DNA from 2 places in the Comamonas sediminis genome. Region 2 is predicted to be linked to the other one. Evidence: riboswitches for the same ligand, from Rfam matches in the RefSeq annotation. Region 2 holds a riboswitch; the other holds the start of a gene.
The links. A riboswitch is a leader RNA that binds a small molecule or an ion and turns the genes downstream of it on or off. The one in region 2 is predicted to bind cobalamin.
Positions count from the first base shown of each region.

Region 1: linked by a shared signal. The riboswitch ahead of AB7A72_RS05555 (TonB-dependent receptor) and the one ahead of AB7A72_RS02715 (TonB-dependent receptor domain-containing protein) in region 2 are both predicted to bind cobalamin.

Region 1 covers NZ_JBGBDC010000002.1:288,627-298,564, forward strand. The annotation lists gene AB7A72_RS05545 (FecCD family ABC transporter permease) at 1-414, opposite strand, end outside; gene AB7A72_RS05550 (ABC transporter substrate-binding protein) at 471-1,574, opposite strand; gene AB7A72_RS05555 (TonB-dependent receptor) at 1,588-3,618, opposite strand; cobalamin riboswitch at 3,866-4,139, opposite strand; gene AB7A72_RS05560 (LysR substrate-binding domain-containing protein) at 4,199-5,179, opposite strand; gene AB7A72_RS05565 (AraC family transcriptional regulator) at 5,446-6,456, shown strand; gene AB7A72_RS05570 (NAD-dependent epimerase/dehydratase family protein) at 6,485-7,159, shown strand; gene AB7A72_RS05575 (oxidoreductase) at 7,396-8,235, shown strand; gene AB7A72_RS05580 (MFS transporter) at 8,306-9,688, opposite strand; gene AB7A72_RS05585 (hydantoinase B/oxoprolinase family protein) at 9,783-9,938, opposite strand, start outside.
Region 2 covers NZ_JBGBDC010000001.1:618,723-628,660, forward strand. The annotation lists gene AB7A72_RS02710 (cobyrinate a,c-diamide synthase) at 1-161, opposite strand, end outside; gene AB7A72_RS02715 (TonB-dependent receptor domain-containing protein) at 184-2,082, opposite strand; cobalamin riboswitch at 2,166-2,411, opposite strand; gene AB7A72_RS02720 (PspA/IM30 family protein) at 2,450-2,665, shown strand; gene AB7A72_RS02725 (cell division protein ZapA) at 2,665-3,084, shown strand; gene AB7A72_RS02730 (sulfite exporter TauE/SafE family protein) at 3,532-4,353, shown strand; gene hemN (oxygen-independent coproporphyrinogen III oxidase) at 4,370-5,752, opposite strand; gene fnr (fumarate/nitrate reduction transcriptional regulator Fnr) at 5,902-6,624, shown strand; gene AB7A72_RS02745 (universal stress protein) at 6,761-7,204, shown strand; gene AB7A72_RS02750 (malonate--CoA ligase) at 7,312-8,868, opposite strand; gene AB7A72_RS02755 (enoyl-CoA hydratase/isomerase family protein) at 8,935-9,726, opposite strand; gene AB7A72_RS02760 (Bug family tripartite tricarboxylate transporter substrate binding protein) at 9,743-9,938, opposite strand, start outside.

The sequences.
Region 1 (9,938 bases), on a different contig from region 2:
CAGCAACGCGCCAACAAAGGCGCCTGCGGTCATGGCATAGATACCTGCCATCGCCAAACTGCCATAGGCCAGCACCGACACCGCCCCCACTGACGCGCCGGAGGACACACCGAGCATGTACGGATCGGCCAGCGGGTTGCGCACCATCGCCTGCATCACCACGCCGACCACGGCCAGGCCGGCGCCCACCAGCGCCGCCAGCAGCACCCGGGGCATGCGCACCATCCAGACAATCTGGTAGTGCTGCTGGCTGATGCTGCCCTGCCCTGCACCGGGCTGCCAGCCGCCGCCCAGCAGCTGCTGGCTGACGACCGACCACACGGTGGAGGCATGCAGCGATGCCGAGCCCCAGGTGATGGCGGCCAGGCCACTGACCAGCAGCAAGGCCAGCAGCAGCAACAGGCACAGCGCCAAGGACCAGGGCTTGCGCCGCTGGCGTTCATGCTGGCCGTTGCAACCGGGCGCATGGCTCACTGCTTGGACTCCGCCGCAGGCAGCCAGGGAACCGGGTCCACCGTGATACGGCGATCCGGGTGCAAGGCAGCAGCCAGGCGCTGCGCCACGTTCACGTTGCGCGGCCCTGGCGTGGCCTCGGCATAGCTGATGACGAAAAAGCGCTGCTCGCGAATGGCCGACACCCCCGCCAGCTCCGGCTTGGAACGCAGAAAATCGATCTTGCCCTGTGCGCTGGGCTGGCCGTAGTCGATGATGATGATCCACTCCGGGTCGCGGGTGATCACATCCTCCCAATTGCCTCGGGGCCAGTTGCTGGGGATGTCGGCAAAGATGTTGCTGCCACCTGCGGCATCCAGCATGGCCTGGGGCATGCCGAAGCCGCCGACCGTCGTCGGTATCTTCTCGCCGCTGTCAAACACAAAGACACGCGGTTGCTGCGTGTTGCCTCGCATCTGCGTGGCCAGCTGGTTGATCGAGGCCTGCAGCTTGGCAATTTGCGGCTGCGCCTGGGGCTCGATGTCAAAGATGCGCGCCACATTGCGCAGGTCCGCCAAGGTGTCGGCCAGCGCCACACGCTCACGCTTGTGGATGCGGACGCAGGACTCGGACAGCACATAGGATGCGATGCCGTGCTTTGCCAGCAGCTCGGGCGTGACCCCGCCGGGGCGGAACCCATAGCTCCAGCCGCCAAATACAAAGTCGGCGCGTGCCTCCAGCATGGTCTCCAGGTTCATGTCCTGCGACGAGAGCTTGGGCACCCGGGCGAACTGGTCCACCAGCTCGGGGCTGATCTCCTTGCGCGACGGTATTCCCGTGTAACCGACCAGCTGGGGCCCCAGGCCCAGAAACAGGAACATCTCGGTGATGTTCACATCGTGCGTGATGGCGCGCTGCGGTACCCGGTCATAGCGCTGGGGCTGGCCGCAGACATCGATCACCAGCGGCGCAGCCCGCAAGCCTGCGGGCGCGGCAGCCGCCGCACTGGCGATGGGGACCGCTGCTGCCTGGGTGGGGCGGCTGGGCGGCTGCGGGCCGGCTGGCTGGTCACAGCCGGCCAGCACCAAGGCGGCCGCTGCCGCCAGCGCGCGCAGAATGTGCCGGGAGGTGCTTGCTGTCATGCCTGTGCCTTGCTCAGAAACGCAGATGGGCCATCAGCTCAAAGCTGCGGCCATTGCCCATCAGCCATTGCGAGCCGTAGGACGATGCAGCATAGCGCTTGTTGGTCAGGTTGCGGCCAACGAGGTTCAAGCTGGTGCTGCGGTTCAGGTTCCAGCCCAGTACCGCATCGGCCACGGTGTAGGCGGGCAGCTGCGCGGTATTGGCATTGCTGGTGTAGCGGCTGGCAACATGGCGCAGACCCAGCGATGCCCGCCAATCGCCCGTCTGGTAGTGCGCCCAGGCATTGGCCGTGTAGCGCGGCACATTGGCGGGCTGGTTGCCGGCGCGGTCAATGGCGGTGGCGCCTTCGCGCAGCTCGTCAAACTGGGCATCGGCATAGGCCAGGTTGCCCTCAAAGCGCCAGGACGCAGTCGCCCGCCAACTGCCCGCCAGCTCGATACCCTTGGACGACTGCTTGCCGCCCTGGATCGACAGCGCTGGGCGGTCCGGGTCGCGCGTGATGATGTCCTTCTTGCGGATGTCGAAGACCGCCAGGGTCCACTCGCCCTGGTCATTGGGCAGTTGCTGCTTGATGCCCACCTCCACCTGGCGGCCCTTGCTCAGGGTGAAGCCGGTTTGCGACTGGCTCAGCGACAGCAGACTGGTAACCGGGTCATGGCCGGTGCTGACCTGGGCATAGACGCTGGTGTTCTGGTCCAGCTTGTGGGTCAGGCCCAGGCGCCAGGAGGTGCCGCCCAAGGTCTTGTCAAAACGGGCCGGGCTGAGCAGGTCCATGCGGTCAAAGTCATACAGGTCGCGGCGCACGCCGGCCATCAGCAGCCACTGCGCGCCCAGCTTCCAGGCGTCTTCGAGGTAGAAGGCGTTCTGGCGGATGCGCGAGGTCATGCGCGCCTTATAGGGGTCCGGGCTGTTCCAGTAGCCACTGGTGCCACCGGTCAGCGGCACATCGGACTCGCCGGTATATGGGGAGTTGTTGAGGGCGGTGAACTTGGCCTGCGACACGTCCCAGCCCATCGCAATCTCGTGCTGGCCGGGCTTGAATACGGCACCCAGGCGGTTGCCGCTTTGCTCCAGATCGTGGCCGATCTCCAGGTAATCGTAGCGGTGGACCGTGCGGGTGCCGGCATCGTAGTCGTAGCCTTCGATGTTCTTCCAGTGGCGGTCGGCCTTCATGTGGTAGGTCTCGTTGCGCAGCACCAGCGCGTCGCTCACGTTCCACTCGGCCTTGAGCTTGTAGCGCTGGTCCTTGTAGTGGATGTCGCTGTCGAGAACGTTGAAATTGCGGTCGCGCAGTGCCGCCACCGGCTTGCCATCAACGACGGGGGTACCAAAGTAGCGCTCGGGCCGCTGGTCGCTGACATCGGCCGTCAGGTCCAGGCGCAGGTCACTGTTGGCCTGCCAGCGGATGGCGCTCATCAGCTTCTTGCTGTCGCTGTTGCCCAGCTGGCGCTCGCCGTCCGTGCGATCACCGTAGACATCCAGGCGGTAGCTCAGGCTGTCGCTCAGTGCGCCGGTGGTGCCCAGGCCCGCACGCGCCGTGCCATGGGAGCCAGCGCCCAGCAACACTTCGGACGAGGTGGTGCGGCTGGGCTCCTTGCGCACCGCATTCACGGTGGCGCCCATCGTGCCGCTGCCGTACATCAGCGATGCCGGACCGCGCAGCACATCAAAGCGCTCATAGCCCCAGCTGGAATTGGGATAGGCCACGGTGCCTGCGGCCACGCCCAAGGCCAGACCGTCTTCGGCCACCCCCACCGAGTTGACGCCATTAAAGCCCCGGCTGGAAAACGACAGTCCGCCGTTGCCAGGGGTGCCGGTCGTGCTCAGGCCCACGCTGCGGCCCACGGCATCGACCACCTCATAGTCGGCGCGCTCCTGGATCTGCACAGCCGATACCGAGCTGACGCTGGCCGGCAGGTCCTGCAGCGGAATGGCCAGCTTGCTGGCCGAGGTGGAAGGCAGCTGGAGCGCATGGGGCTCGCTGCGCCTGTCGGTCACCACCACTTCGGACAGCGATGCCTCTTGCGCATGGGCCACCGCCATGCCCAGGGCAGGCAAACACAGGACACAGGAGTGACCCACCAGACGCAACGAGGAAGAGAGCCGACCGGCTGCCAGGAGCCGGTTTTTCGGAAAAGGAACTGCAGTCATTTCAACAAAAGGCGAAAACTGCCTGATGTGAGGGCCGCACTGCACGCGGTCATCCCAGGGACGGGGCCGCATGCCGAACCGCCGTCCACACCCCGCAGACAGTTGAGAGAGCGCCGTCAGGACAGAGAGGTCCGGAACACGCTACGACTACGAACAGGCCGGTCTCCGGGCTTACAGGCGGTACGGCGCAGGCGCCGACCCGGTAACCGGTCTTCCCAGGGCGGGCGTGTCTCATGGCCTCGCAGGCATGGACACACTCTCGACCCCAGTGACTGGGCCCGCGTGGGAGCGGGCCGCATCGGCTACTTTTCCTGTCTACCGTTGCGGGGGCAGCCAAGGCTTGGGGGAGCTTCCTCCCGACCTTGTTCCCGTTTCACTTGTGCATGACAAGCACCTGTAGATAGGCTTTTTTCAAAGCGCAGCCAGTGTACCAGCCGCGAGCCATTGGTGCGCCGTTCGACGGCAGGCTGTGTCAGCCCGGCGATACAGCGCTGGCAGGGGCGCGGGATCGGCTCTGCGGCAGGCGCGACGCGTAGCCGATGAAGTCGGTGCTGCTCAACTGGCCCAGCAGCCATTGCCGAAAGCTGGTCTGGATAGGCCGCTCACCCCCGCCCCGGCGTGTGTAGAGGTGGAATTTGGGCGTTCTATCCATCGGCAGTTGGCGCAGCAGCTCCGGGCCAAAGGGCGCGAGCAGCTTGCCGCTGTGGATATAGCTGAGCGCATCCACATAGGACAGCAGCCCCACCCCCTGCCCGCTGAGGACGGCCTGCAGCATCGCATCGTGTGTGTGCAGCAGCATCGGGCTGGCATGCTTGTCGCCCGGATCCAGGCCCAGCATGGCATAGATGTCCTGCCACAAGGTGTTGTGGCTGAGCGGCGAGATGAGCCGGTGGTGCGGCAGGTCCTGCGCGGTCTCCACCGGGTGCTCGGCCAGCAGCTGGGGTGCGGCAACGATGACCTTGAGGTCTTCGAGCAGCGGGGTTTCATCGAGGTGGTCCACACCGCCATAGCCCCAGACGATCGCAGCATCCAGATCACTGCTGTCAAACGAAGGCAGCTCCACGCCAATGGAGATGCGCAGATCCAGTGCCGGGTAATCCTTGGTGAACGACGGCAGCGAGCGGATCAGGTACTGGGTCGCAAAGTAGGGGCTGACCTGGATATGGAACTGTGCGTCGTTGTGGTGGGCCCGCACCGCCTCCATCCCCTGGCTCAGCGCATCCAGCCCCTGCTCCACATAGTGGTACAGCGTCTGCGCCTCCTCACTGGCGAGCAGGCCACGGGTGCCACGCTCGAACAGCTGCACGTCCAGGGCACTCTCCAGCTGCTTGAGCTGCTGGCTGGCGGCCTGCGGGGTCAGGCACAGTTCGTCGGCCGCCTTGCGGATGGAGCCATGGCGGAAGACGGACTCGAACACGCGCAGCGGCTGCAGGGGCGGTAGCTTGTATTTCATGGAGGGGCGCCGGGCACGGAGGACGACTGCCCGGGCTGCCGATGATTATAGGTGGCGGTCAGCAAGCACCAAGCCATCGCAGCGCCTGTTCGAACGCGACCAGTCCTCGCAGTAAGGCCCCTACTCCGCACACGTCCGGTGCTATCTGGATCGGCACCCACTGCCGTCAAGGTGGCGCATCTTGCATGTTGCCAACGGCCTTTTGGCGCTAAGCTTGTTCGGTACCAGACCTGCGTCTGGTCATCATTGTTTCCAGGGGCATTCGCATGGCACGCAAGCTGACCTTTTCCTTGAACATGGGCTGGCGCACGCTGCTGACAGACTTTGGCATCAGGCCCGAGCATGTGCTGTGCAAAGCGGCGCTGCCGGAAGACCTGTTTTCCCACGCAGAACGCGGTCTGGACACAGAAGCGTATTTCCGCTTCTGGCGCGCTCTGGAGCAGGAAGCGGGAGATCCGCTGTTTCCGCTGCACCTGGTCGACAAGGTATCGGCCGAGGTGTTCGATCCCCCCCTGTTCGCCGCGCTGTGCAGCGCCAATCTGATGCAGGCAGCGCAACGCCTGGCCAGGTACAAGCAGCTTGTGGCGCCCATGGGGCTGGAGCTGCAGGTGAACGGCGCCGGGGCGCTCAGCGTGTCGCCGCGCTGGCTGTCGGTTCAGACGGAGGTGCCCTGGTCGCTGCAGGTCGCCGAAGTGGCGTTTTTCCTGCGCCTTGCGCGGATGGCGACACGCGCGCCAATCAAGGCACTGCGGGTGGAACTGCCGCAACTTCCGGCCAGCAGCAGTGCAAGGCACTACGAACGCTTTTTCGGTGTCGCTGTGCAACAGGGGGATGCGCCCTGTATCTGCTTCACTGCTGCCGATGCGCTGCGCCCCTTTTTGACCTTGAACGAGGGCATGTGGCGCGTGTTCGAGCCTGAGCTGCGCCGCCGGCTGAGCGAGCTGGATGCGGCGGCCAGCACGGGCGAACGGGTGCGTGCTGTCTTGCTGGAACTACTTCCCAGCAATACGGCCAGCATCGACACAGCCGCCGAGCGCTTGGGGATGAGCAAACGCACGCTGCAGCGCCGGCTGGAGGCCGAGGGAGAGAACTTCCGCGCCCTCGTCAACAGCACCCGGGAGAGCCTGGCCCGCCACTACCTCGGCAGCACCACGATGAGCGGCAGCGAAATCGCCTTCCTGCTGGGCTTTGAAGATCCCAATTCCTTCTACCGCGCCTTCCTGGAATGGACAGGCCAGACCCCCGATGCGGCCCGCAGCGCCATGCGCCTGCACTAAGAACCTGTTCAAAGAGGAAAATGACGCCATGACATCACCCCATCCGCCCCGCAAAGTGCTGCTGGCTGGCGCTACAGGCCTCGTCGGTGGCCAGTTGCTGCATGCGCTCTTGGCCGACCCGAATGTTGCCGAGGTCCATGCCCTGGTCCGGCGGCCGCTGGCCCTACGCCATCCCAAGCTGCAGATCCATGCCGTGGATTTCCGCCAACTGCCGGCACTCCCGCCAGTCGATGAGCTCTACCTGGCCCTGGGCACGACGATCAAGGTGGCAGGTAGCAAGCAAGCCTTCCGGGCCGTCGACCTGGATGCTAACTTGGCCGTTGCGCAGGCAGCCTTCGCGGCAGGTGCGCGGCGCATCGGCCTGGTTAGCGCCGGATCGGCAAACGCGCATTCGGCCATGTTCTACACCCGGGTCAAAGGGGAACTGGAGGATGCGCTGAAAGCGATGCCTTTTGAGGCACTGGTGATCGCGCAACCTTCGCTGCTGCTGGATCACCGGGATGGGCTGGGTCAGCCCACCCGCATTGGCGAGCTGATCGCCATTCCCGTCGCCAAGCTGCTCGCCCCCATCCTGCCCGGGGCCTACAAGCCCGTGCATGCCCAGGCCGTCGCGCAAGCACTGGTACGCACGGTGCCCACTGCAAAGGGCGTGGTCGTCCTCCCCTCCGACGTGCTGGCCCGCATGGGCGCCGCGCAGGCCTGAGCTGACGACGAAGCGCATGCTGGCGTCCGCCGTCACCCTACGCAAGCAAGGTCCTGGGGGAATGTCTGCAGCGCGGTCACTGGGTGGATAAGCACAGAGATTGGCGCGGTTTGCAGCAGGTCTGGCGTGACTTGCTGGTGTGCTGGCGCCTCTTGCGGCCTACAGTGGGAAGTACAGAACGCGAGCCCCATCCGGGCCGCGTTGCCATCCAACCCATTGATCCAAGGATCTCCGACATGACCCCTCCAGTTGCTCTCGTCACAGGCGCGTCTTCCGGCATCGGCGAAGCCACCGCGCTGAAGCTCCATGCCCTTGGCTACACGGTATACGCGGCAGCCCGCCGGCTCAACCGCATGCAGTCCCTGGTTGCGGCAGGCGTCCATGTGGTGGCGATGGATGTCACCGACGACGACTCCATGCGGGCCGGTATCCAGGAGATCATCGCCCGGTCAGGTCGCATCGACGTGCTGGTCAACAATGCCGGCTACGGCGCCTATGGCGCTGTCGAGGATGTGTCCATCGACGAGGCCCGCCAACAATTTGACGTGAATGTCTTTGGCGCCGCGCGCCTCACGCAGTTGGCGCTGCCGCATATGCGCAAGCAGCGCGCAGGCAGCATCGTCAACATCACATCGATGGGCGGGAAGATCCATACCCCACTGGGGGCTTGGTACCACGGAACCAAGTTTGCGCTGGAGGCCATCAGCGACTGCCTGCGGCTGGAAGTGGCACCCTTTGGTATCGATGTGGTGGTGATCGAGCCCGGTGGCATCAAGACCGAGTGGGCCCGTATTGCTGCTGACCACTTGCGCGCAACCTCGGGCCAAGGCGCCTATGCCTGCCAGGCCAGGGCAATGGCCGAATCGATGGTGGGCGAGGCCAGCCGCAAGCGCCAATCGCCGCCGCAGTTGATCGCGGATACGATCGCCAAGGCCGTGACTGCGCGCCGGCCCAAGACACGCTATGCCGTCGGGTTCGGCGCCAAGCCCATGATCTTCATGCGCCGCTGGCTCTCTGACCGGGCCTTTGACAGCCTGATGCGGATGGCGACCGGGATCTCCCGCAAGGCTGCCTGAGCCGCTGCGGGACAGACCACCGGACCGCGCTCTTCTTGCTTGCGCCTGGCCCCGCTTGGCATTGCTTGGCTTACTGCACCGGATCGCCGTGCATCGGCAGACCGGTGCGGTCCCGGCTGCTGACCAGGGCTATGAGGCCGATGACGGCCGCGCCGATCAGGTAGTAGGCAGGCACGACGGGGTTGCCGGTACGGGCGATCAGCCAGGAGTTGATCATCGGCGCGGTGCCGGCGAACATGGCCACGGCCACGTTGTAGCTCAGCGCCATGCCCTTGAAGCGCACGCTGGTGTGGAACATTGACGGGATGATCGAGTAGATGCTGCCCAGGAGCATGGCCAAGCAGAAGTTCAGCACCATCAAGGACGAGACCTTGGCGGCGGTGCTGCCTTCGAGCAGCAGGTGGAAACAAGGCACGGCCAGCACCGCGATGGCCAGGCTGGCGGCGGTCATCATGGTCTTGCGGCTGAGCTTGTCGGCCAGCATGCCCATCAGGGGGATCATCACCACCAGAAAGAGCTGTGGGCCCAGGGACAGCTTGAGGCCGGTGGCCACATCCACATGCAGCGCGCTGACAAAGTAGGTCGGGATGTAGGTGACGACGGTGAACAAGGTGACATTGGTCACGATGATGATGCCGGCCGACTGGAACAGCTCCTTCTTGTGGGTGGCGAACAGCACCTTCCAGCTCGCCTGGGCCAGTGCGTCATGCTGCTGCTTCATTGCGACAAAGGTGGGGGTCTCTTCGAGGTACTTGCGGATGTAGAGGCCAATGGCGCCCAGCGGCAGTGCGATCAGAAAGGGAATGCGCCAGGCCCAGTCCAGAATCTGGTCGGCACTGAAAAACACGGTCAGGATCGCGGACACCGAGGCACCAAAGAAGAAGCCGGCCATGCACCCAACCTCCACCCAGCTGGTGAGCAAGGTGCGGTTGCGGTCCCGGCAGTATTCGGCCACAAAGATGGCGGCGCCACTGGCCTCGCCCCCGGCGGACAGGCCCTGCATCAGGCGCAGCACGATCAGCAGCAACGGTGCGGCAATGCCGATGCTGGCATAGCCCGGCAGCACCCCGATCAGGAACGTGGAGATGGCCATCATGATGATGGTGATGGTCAGCACGCGCTTTCGGCCGTACTTGTCGCCCAGCGAGCCAAAGAAGATGCCGCCGATGGGCCGGGCAAAAAACGCAATCGCAAAGGCCGCCCAGGACGCGGTGACCTGCATCGTGGGTGAGCTGCTGGCAAAGAAAACCTTGCCCAGCACTGCGGCCAGGTAGCCGTAGACGGAAAACTCGAACCATTCGACAAAGCTGCCGACCACCGAGGCCAGCACGACGCGGTTGAGCTCCTTGGACTGCACCGTGCGTGGCGCGGCCGTCGACGAGGGGGACGGCCAGTCGGTAAGGCTGGCACTGGGGGCGGCAAATCCATTTGCCGTGGGATTTTGTGTGCGCATCGGGAGTCCTTGGTGTCCTGCTGTGGGAGAAAAAGAAATGCGGGCCAGCGCGCTGGAAGGGCCAGCGGCAGCGCCGCTGGCCAGCTTCAGGCGATCAGGCCGGGGTCCGTGGTGCCGCATGGGCGTAATCGGCCTGGGCTTGCTCGGCGCTGATGTAGCCATAGGCCACATCGCGCTGCACCAGCGCTGCCGGGCGCTGGGCCGCATCGCCGTTGCCGCCGCCGCCGGGCAGGTCCAGAATCAGACGGCG
Region 2 (9,938 bases):
TCCGGACCGCACTTGAACACCTGCACCCGCCGGCCCTGGCGGGCATGCAGGCGGGCCAGGGCCGCTGTCACCGTGGTTTTGCCCTGGCCGGATGCGGGCGCCGCAATCAGCAGCGCCACACAAGAGGCCGTTGGGCGGTCCTGAACCGTCATCTCTGTCATGGCTCGCTTATCCCCTCTGCGCTCAGCGCGGCATCCACTTCACACCCACATACACGCTGCGCCCTTCGGTGGCGTAGGTGCGTGCGGTCTGGTAGCGCTTGTCCGCCAGGTTGTTGATCCGGGCGATCAGGTTCACATCCTTGGCCACCTCGGTCTGCGCCGACAGGTTGAACAAGGTGTAGCCGCCCAGCACGTTGGTGTTGGCGGCATTGTCAAAGCGCTTGGCGCTGGTCTGCAGGTCGGCGGCCCAGGTCCAACCTGCGGCACGCGTCTCGGCGCCCAGGGTGGCATAGCGCTTGGCGCGGCGCGCCAGCAGCTTGTCGTTTTCGGTGTCGCGCGGGTTCTGGAAATCAACCGAACCATGCAGGTTGAAGGCGCCCAGCTTGGTGGTGCCCGCCAGGGTGATGCCTTCCAGGCGTGCCTTGCCCACATTGGCATAGCAGCCGAATGGGCTGTCGCAGCTGCCGGGTGACGAGAAGTTGATCAGGTCGGTCACCCGGTTGCGGTAGGCCGTGGCCGAGAAGCTGTGCGCACCTTGCGCCCAGCGCAGGCCCAGCTCGGCATTGCGGCTTTTCTCGGGCTGCAGTGAGGCATCGCCATATTCGCTGAAGCGCTGGTAGAGCGTGGGCACACGGAAGGCGGTGCCCACCGTTGCCGTGGCGCGCCAGTGGGTTGCAAACGCATAGCCGTAGGCGGCGCTGCCGGTGGTCTTGCCGCCAAACTCGCTGTCGTCATCCCGGCGCAGGTTCAGCTGCACCGTGTGCGGGCCGGTGTTCAGGCCATAGCCCAGCGCCAGCGCATTCTGGTGGCGGTCGCGGTCAATGCCGCCATTGGTCAATGCGTCGTCACGCCGCTCCAGCGCGGCTGTCAACGTGTGCACACCCAGGCGCCATTCGTTCTGGAACAGGTAGTTCTGCAGGCGGGTGTCCGTCTGGTAGGGCGAGGGACGGGTTTCGTAATAGTCGCGAGACTGGGTGAACTGCAGCTTGGTGCTGTATTGCGCGGTCCACTGCGCCTGCCAGTTCAGGCCCAGCGCATACATCTTGTTGAGGCTGCGGTCGTCCTCGGTCAGGCTGTTGTCATAGCCCGAGTTCACATCGCTGGCCAGCAAGGTAGCCTCCAGCCGGTGCTGGCGGTTGAGCTGGTAGCCCAGACGGCCGCTGACCGCATTGCTGCGGTAGTCGTCCTTGTCCGGGTTGGCGGTGGCGGCCGTACGGGCATTGAAGCCATCGGTCTGCGAGCGGTTGAGGCCCAGCGCGTAATCCCACCCGCCCGCGCCGCCGGAGATACCCGCCTCTGCAGTGAACGTGCCCCGGCTGCCCACCCCCAGGCGGGCATAGGGCTGGGCGGGGCCGTCGCCCTTCTTCGTGAAGATCTGCACCACACCGCCCATGGCGTCCGAGCCGTAGACGGCAGCAGCCGGGCCGCGCAGCACTTCGATGCGGTCGATCAGCGCCAGCGGAATCGATTGCCAGGAGGCGCCGCCAGTCGATTGCGAATCCATGCGCACGCCGTCAACGTAGACGGCGGTGAAGCGCGAATCGGCGCCGCGCAGAAACACGCTGGTGGCCGTGCCGGGCCCGCCGTTGCGCGTGATCTGGATACCCGGCACCCGAGCCAGCACATCGGCGACGCTGCCCGGGCCCTGGCGCTCAATGGTTTGCGCATCGATGATGGACATATCGGCCACCAGATCGGACAGCGGCTGCGCGATGCGGTTGGCGGTCACCACCATCTCCTGCAGGTTCTTACCCGCTGTTTCCTGGCCGGAGGGCAGCTGCTGCGCCTGCGCGGACAGGGCCACGCAAGGCAGCGCTGCGCTCACCGCCCAAGCGATGGCGGAGCGGGAGGGGAACAACCGGGAACGGGGCGTGCAGACGGGACGCGCGCAGCGGCGTGTCGTGAAAGGCGAGAAAAACATGGACTGAGCTGGCGATGAACCACCCCGCGCCAGCCTCCCCGCCGGCAATGGGGAACACGGAAGCTGTGGCAGCACCTGGGCCACGCACCTCCACTATGTTGGCCGGTATCCGGGCTGGCGATGACACAGCACACGCCTTCCCAAACACTTGTTCAAGGTATTCAGTGGCATAGTGGTGGCTGTGGATGGCGCAAAAGCCAACCATCGCTTACCGTTGCGGGGGCAGCGCAGGTTGCGTAAGGCTTGTAGGGCACAAGCAGCGCTCCTGCTTCCCGTTGAACTGCCCCCATGTGAACCACTGGGGCGAGCACCAACGGGTACAATTTTAGCGTTAAACCCATTGCGCACTTAAGAAGACTGTCTCTCTATGGCCACTACGCCTTCTATGGATCTGATGCTTGAGCGGGTGGAAGCACTGCTGAGCCGTCATGAGGCTTTGCAACGCGCCCACGCCCAACTGCAAGAGCAGGTCACCACCCTTACCCAGGAGCGCGACTCCCTCCAATCGCGCTTGACTGCGGCCCGCGCCCGCGTGGACGCACTGATCGAACGCCTGCCCAAGACCTTTGACCAGGACGAATGATGAAACAGCTGGAAGTACACATCATGCAGCAAAGCTATATGCTGGGCTGCCCCGAAGGCCAGGAGGCACGCTTGCTGGCCGCCGTCAAGCATGTGGATGAGGCCATGAGCGGCATCCGCGACGCGGGCAAGATCCGCGGCCGCGAGCGCATTGCCGTGCTGGCGGCGCTCAATGTGGCCTTTGATCTGCTCGACCTGCAAGTGCAAAACAGCCAGTTAAGCCAGACGGCCGATGCATTGCAAGCGCAGGCCGCCGCCCAATCGGCTGCAATGGCCGAGGCCCAGACCCAGCCCGCCGCCGCTGCGCAGGCCAGCCTGGACTGGGACGAGCCCCGTCTGCAATCGGTGCTGCAACGGCTCGATGCGGCACTGGCTCCCGCCCCCTCCGCGGGTGCCGAAACGCTGGCCGCCAGCGCCTGACAGCAGCGTGTTAGCAGCCGCTAACACCAAATACCGGCGCCATGCAATGCATTGGCTAAAAATACCGTTCCATGCGTTCTACGAGCTGTGTAGGACGCTATCTTTTTTGACCAATCTCAGCACATTGAATTGCGATTTTGGCGGGTGCAGCAGGTGCGAGCGATTACAATGGAAGCGTTCGCAGCCCTGCTGGACTTTATAGTTCCTTGAACCAATGCTCTACGAGCACGGGCTTGGTACATTACCTATTGAGCGTGATCGTCTCGCGTCAGATGAACCCAACGATAGGTTGCCCTCGCCCACCTGAACCCCCGGTTCAGGATGACGGTCCAGTGGATCCGCTGCGAACACCTGATTTTTTCGGGCAGGCTGCCCAACCTGTCTTCTCCTCTCCGCGACAGCGGGGTTTCAGGCCACCTGTTTCAGGTGGCCTTTTTACTGCGCACCATGGCTGATCCTCTCGTTCTGCTGCCGCTGTCCCTGCTGGGATTGATCGGCGGCTTTCTGGCAGGCCTGCTGGGCATCGGCGGCGGCATGGTACTGGTGCCCTTCATCACCTATATCCTGGGCACCCAGGGCGTGGCGCCTGAGCTGGCGATCAAGATGGCGATCGCCACGTCGATGGCGACCATCGTGTTCACATCGATGTCCAGCGTCCGCGCCCACCACCAGCATGGTGCCGTGCGCTGGGATCTCGTCAAACGCCTAGCCCCTGGCATCGTGCTGGGCGGCCTGTTGGCCAGCCTGGGCATTTTTGCTGTGCTCAAGGGCAGCTACCTGGGCTTGTTCTTCGGCCTGTTCATTGGCTACTCGGCACTGCGCATGTTCCGCAAGCCCAACAGCCAAGGGACGCGCCCGATGCCGGGCACCGCCGGGCAGCTGGCGGCCGGCGGCGTGATTGGCTGCCTCTCGGGCCTTGTCGGTGCCGGGGGCGCCTTCATCAGCGTGCCCTTCATGACCTGGTGCAGTGTGCCGATGCACAACGCGGTGGCAACCAGCTCGGCGCTGGGCTTTCCGATCGCCGTCACCAATGTCGCCGGCTTCATGGTGGCCGGCCTGCACCTGCAGGGCCTGCCACCGCATTCGCTGGGCTACATCTGGCTGCCGGGCCTGGCCGCCATCGCCACCTGCAGCGTGCTGACCGCACCGCTGGGTGCCCGCGCCGCACACCGCCTGCCGGTGGCACAGCTCAAGAAGATCTTTGGCGGCATCCTGCTGTGCCTGGCGCTGTACATGCTCTACAAGAGTCTGGCGGCTTGGCAGGTCTGAGACGGGCCACAGCAGGCTAGATGATGCGCGAGAAGCGCGCGCGGTTGCGGTCGGCCTGCAGGTTCTTGTCGAACACCATGGCCACGCCGCGCACAAAGTACCAGCCCAGCTCGGTCACGTTGATCACATCGTCTCGCACGTCCACCAGGCCCTGCGCCTGCAGCTCGCGCAGCTGGGCCAGCTCGGCGGCAAAGTACTGCGCAAAGTCGATCAGCCAGGCCTGCTCCAGCGATTCGATCGCCAGGCTGCCCTGGCACATCAGACCCATGATCACCGCGCGGCGCAGCAGGTCATCGCGCGTCAGCGCCAGCCCGCGCACCACGGGGATCTGGCCCTGGTCGATCAGGTCGTAATACTCCTCCAGCGTCTTGGCATTCTGGCTGTAGGTGGCGCCGATGCGGCCGATGGCCGAGACGCCCAGCGCCAGCAGATCACAATCGGGCTGCGTGCTATAGCCCTGAAAATTGCGGTGCAGGCGGCCCTGGCGCTTGGCCACCGCCAACGCATCCTCGGGCAGCGCGAAATGGTCCATGCCCACGTAGACATAGCCGGCACCCTCCAGCGCGGCCAGCGCCTGGGCCAGCATGGCCAGCTTGTCCGCCGGGCTGGGCAAGTCCTGCACCAGGATGCGGCGCTGGGGCTTGAAGCGCTCGGGCAGATGCGCATAGGCGTAGAGCGCAATGCGGTCAGGCCGCAGCGCATTGACCTGCTCCATCGTGCGGGCGAAGCTGGCCGGGCTTTGCAACGGCAAACCATAGATCAGATCAATATTGATGGATTCAAAGCCGATTGCGCGCGCCTGCTCGACCAGCGCAAACACCTGGTCGGCGGGCTGCTCGCGGTGCACGGCCTTTTGCACCAGCGGGTCGAAATCCTGCACGCCAAAGCTCAGGCGGTTAAAACCCAGTTGGTAGAGGTGCAGCAGGCGCTCGCGGCTCACGGTGCGCGGGTCGATCTCGATCGAGTACTCGCCGCCCGGCTGCAGATGGAAGCGCTGCTTGACCATGTCCATCAGGCGGCTGAGACCCGCATCGCTCAGGAAGGTCGGCGAGCCCCCGCCCAGGTGCAGCTGGCTGATGGTGGACCGGGTGCTGAGGTGGGCGAGCTGCAGATCCAGCTCGCGCTCCAGGTAATCCAGGTATTCGTCGGCCCGCTCGGCATGCTTGGTGATGATCTTGTTGCAGGCGCAGTAGTAGCACAGCGAGGCACAGAACGGCACATGCACATACAACGACAGCGGCGCCAATCTCCCAGCCAGGCCGTGGCCGCGCTGCACCAGCGCCTGCTTGTACTCATTCGCAGCAAAGGCTTCAACAAATCGGTCTGCGGTAGGATACGACGTGTAACGGGGGCCGGGGACGTCAAAACGGCGCAGCAGTTCGGGGGTCAGGGAAATCATGGGCTTTATCCTTGCGGACCCCCAATGTGCCCCAAGGCTTGCCACCCGTCCTTGATATACATCAAGAACCCATTTGGCGCCTGCACGCACAATAGGCCCATACATGGAACGCCGTTCCTACACGAATATTTGTTCACGGGTATTGATACATGACATCCAACTCCATCAAAGTGGCGTGCTCCAACTGCAATCTGCGCGAGCTGTGCATGCCCGTGGGTCTGTCGGCCGAACAAATGGAGCGTATCGACGAGATCGTTGCCACCCGTCGCAAGATCAAGCGCGGCAGTGCGCTGTTCCGCAATGGCGAGACGTTCACCTCGCTGTATGCGATTCGCACCGGCTTCTTCAAGACCAGCATCGCCACAGAAGACGGGCGTGACCAGGTCACCGGTTTTCAGATGGCGGGCGAGATCATCGGCCTGGACGGCATCGTCAATGACCGCCACTCCTGCGACGCGATTGCGCTGGAAGATGCCGAGGTCTGCGTGATGCCCTACTCGACACTCGAGGACCTGTCGCGCGAAGTGACGGCCTTGCAGCACCATGTGCACAAGGTCATGAGCCGCGAGATCGTGCGCGAGCACGGCGTGATGCTGCTGCTGGGCAGCATGCGTGCCGAAGAGCGTCTGGCCGCCTTCCTGCTGAACCTGGTGCAGCGGCTGCACGCCCGGGGCTTTTCGCAGCATGAACTGATCCTGCGCATGACCCGCGAGGAAATCGGCAGCTACCTGGGCCTGAAACTTGAAACGGTGAGCCGCACCTTCTCCAAGTTTGCCGAGGAGAACATCATCGAGGTCAAGCAGCGCCATGTGCGCATTCTCGACACCGACAAGCTCCAGGGTCTGATCAACACCCAGGCCTGCTCGGCCTGAAAAGTGCAGGCCCGAGACACGAATGCGGCCTGATCCGACATCGTTCCGCGCGATAAGCGGCGATGCTTGGAGATGAAACCAGGGCAAGGCAGCAGCCTGTGGCCCTGTCCAGAGTCTGACCCGAAAGGAGCCTGTCATGTACCAACATATCCTGCTTGCCACCGATGGCTCTGAGCTGTCCGAGAAAGCGGTCCGCCATGCGCTGGCGCTGGCCAAGCTGAGCCATGCCACCGTCACCGCCGTCAATATCTCGCCGAACTACCCGCGCAGCTACTTCGAAGGCAGCACGATGCAGAACCCCGATGACATCGCACGCATCGAAGAAGGCTGGCAGCGCGCTGCGCAGAGCGTGGTTGACAAGGTCGTGGCCGAAGGTGCCGCAACGGGCGTGCCGATCAAGACCTTGGTGATCAAGTCCGACCTGATTGCCGAAGCCTTGCTGGAGACGGCCAAGAAGGAAAACTGCGACCTGATTGTGATGGCCTCGCACGGCTACCGGGGCTTGAAGCGTTTGCTGCTGGGCAGCGAAACCCAGCATGTGCTGACCCATGCGACGATACCGGTGCTGGTGCTGCGCTGACCGCCGCATAACTTCAACCCCGATAAAAAACCCTCGCTTGCGGCAGCGGATGCGCTGCAACCAGCGAGGGTTTTGTCATGGCGGCTCCAAACCGCCTCTGCAGGGTATCAGCCCTTGAACAGGCCCTGGTACTGGTCGCGCAACAGGTTCTTCTGCACCTTGCCCATGGTGTTGCGGGGCAGCTCGGCCACGACAAAGCAGCGCTTGGGAATCTTGAAGTTGGCCAGCTGCTTCTTGAGGGTCGCAATGATGGCTTCGGCGTCCAGTTGCTGGCCTGCCTTGGCTATGACCACCGCCACACCGACCTCGCCAAAATCCGGGTGTGGCACCCCCACCAGCGCGCTTTCGGCAACGCCCGGCAGCTCGTTGATGAAGCCTTCGATCTCGGCCGGGTAGACGTTGTAGCCGCCGGAGATGATCAAATCCTTGCTGCGGCCCACAATGGTCACATAGCCACGCGCATCGATCTTGCCGACATCACCGGTCTTGAACCAGCCGTCAGCGGTGAACTCCTGGGCGGTCTTCTCGGGCATGCGCCAGTAACCGCTGAACACATTGGGGCCTTGCACCTGGATATGGCCGATCTCGTCGGCGCCCAGTGCCTGGCCATCATCGCCCTGCACCCGCACGCCCACACCCGGCAGCGCAAAGCCCACCGTGCCGCCCCGGCGCTCATCCTGGCCGCCATGGCGGGCATCGGCCTGGTAGGGGTTGGATACCAGCATGATGGTCTCACTCATGCCATAACGCTCCAGGATGGTGTGGCCGGTGCGGGTCTGCCATTCGCGGAAGGTCTCGATCAGCAACGGCGCCGACCCCGAGATGAACAGGCGCATATGCCGGGTGGCCTCCTTGGTCAGGCCGGGCTCGGCCAGCAGGCGCACATACAGGGTCGGTACGCCCATGAAGACCGTTGCCCGTGCCATCGCGGCAATCACCGCCTTGGGCTCGAACTTGGCAAACCAGATCATCTTGCTGCCGTTGAGCAGCGCCGCATGGATCGCGACAAACAGGCCATGCACATGGAAGATCGGCAGCGCATGGATCAGCACATCGCCCTTCTTCCAGCCCCAGTAGTCCTTGAGCATCACCGCATTGCTCAGCAGGTTGCCGTGGCTCAGCATCGCGCCCTTGCTGCGGCCCGTGGTACCGCTGGTGTAGAGGATGGCGGCCATGTCGCCGGCGGATTTCTGCGCCGGCGTGTGGGTATCGGCACAGTGCACCGCGCGCTCCAGCAAGGTACCGCTGCGGTCATCGCCCAAGGTGAACACGCTTTGCGTGCCGCACTGGAAGGCGATCTTGGAGACCCAGCCAAAGTTGGCGGGCGAGCAGACCACGACTGCTGGTTCCGCATTGGTGATGAAGTACTCGATCTCGGCACTTTGGTAGGCGGTGTTCAGCGGCAAAAAGACATGGCCTGCGCGCAAGGTGGCCAGGTACAGCGCCATCGCCTCGACCGATTTTTCCACCTGCACCGCGACCCGGCTGCCGGAAGGAATGTTCAGCGAATCGAGCAGGTTGGCGATGCGTGCACTCATGCGATCGAGGTCACGCCAGCTGTAGTGCAGCGGCGCGCCGCTGGCCGAGGTGGTCTCCACCGCGATGGCATCGAGGTCGTCAGGAAAGGCTGCGCGCAGCGCGCAGAACAGGTTGTCGTTGGTCATGTTGGTCTACGTGGTTGGTGGTTTCCTTGGCGCCTGCAGCCGGGCCGCTGGCCCGCGCAGGCAGCGTCAAAACTGGGGACTTCTCTTGGCTACAAAGGCGGCAATGCCTTCGCGGTGCTCTGCAGAATCGGCATAGGCATAGGGCTGCTGCAGCACCGGGGCCTGGGCATCGCCGTCGGCCAGCGCACGCAGCAGTTGCTTGGTCATGCGGGCGGCCTGGGGGGCCAGGCCACAGATGCGGGCCACCGTGCGCGCCAGCTCGGCCTGCAGCTGGGCGGCCGGGAGGACCTGGCTCAAAAAGCCCGAGGCCTGCATCTGGTCGGCACCAAAGACCGCCGCCTCCAGCAGCATCTGCCGCGTCTTCGCAGGCCCCACCTCGCTCAGCACCAGCGCCGCCTCCCTGGGCGCCATCGGAAAGCCGAGCTTGGCAATGGGCGCGCCAAACTGGGCCGTGTCTGCCGCCAGGCGGCTGTCGCAGCAGCTGGCCAGCTCCACGCCCGCGCCCATGCAGGCCCCTTCAATGGCGGCGACCAGGGGCACATCGCATTGCAGCATGGCATGCAGTGCAGGCCATACCTCGCCTTCATGAAAGGCGGCCAGGCTCTCGGGGTGAAAGCGAAAGTCCGCGTATTCCGAGATATCGCCGCCAGCGCAAAAGGCCTCGCCCTCGCCCTGGAGCACGATGCAGCGCAGGCCTGGCCGGAGCTGCAATTCCTCGAACACGCTGCGCAGCTGCCGCCACATCGCCCGCGACATCGCATTGCGCTTGCCCGGATGGGCCAGCACCACGCGCACCGCCTGTGCGTCGGCTGCGTCCTCGCCCGCCGTCCACGATTCCACACGAACCTGCCCCGCCATCACATCGCTCCTGCTGTTATTCAATCTTCGCGCCCGAGACCTTGACCACCTCGGCCCAGCGCTTGACCTCATCGGCCACAAAGGCCGCAAACTGCGGCTGCGTCATGCTGCCATATTCCGCGCCGTTCTTGGCCCAGATGGCCTTGATCTCTTCCGAGGTGCCCATGCGCTTGACCTCTTCGAACATGCGCGCCTGCAGCTCGGGCGACGTG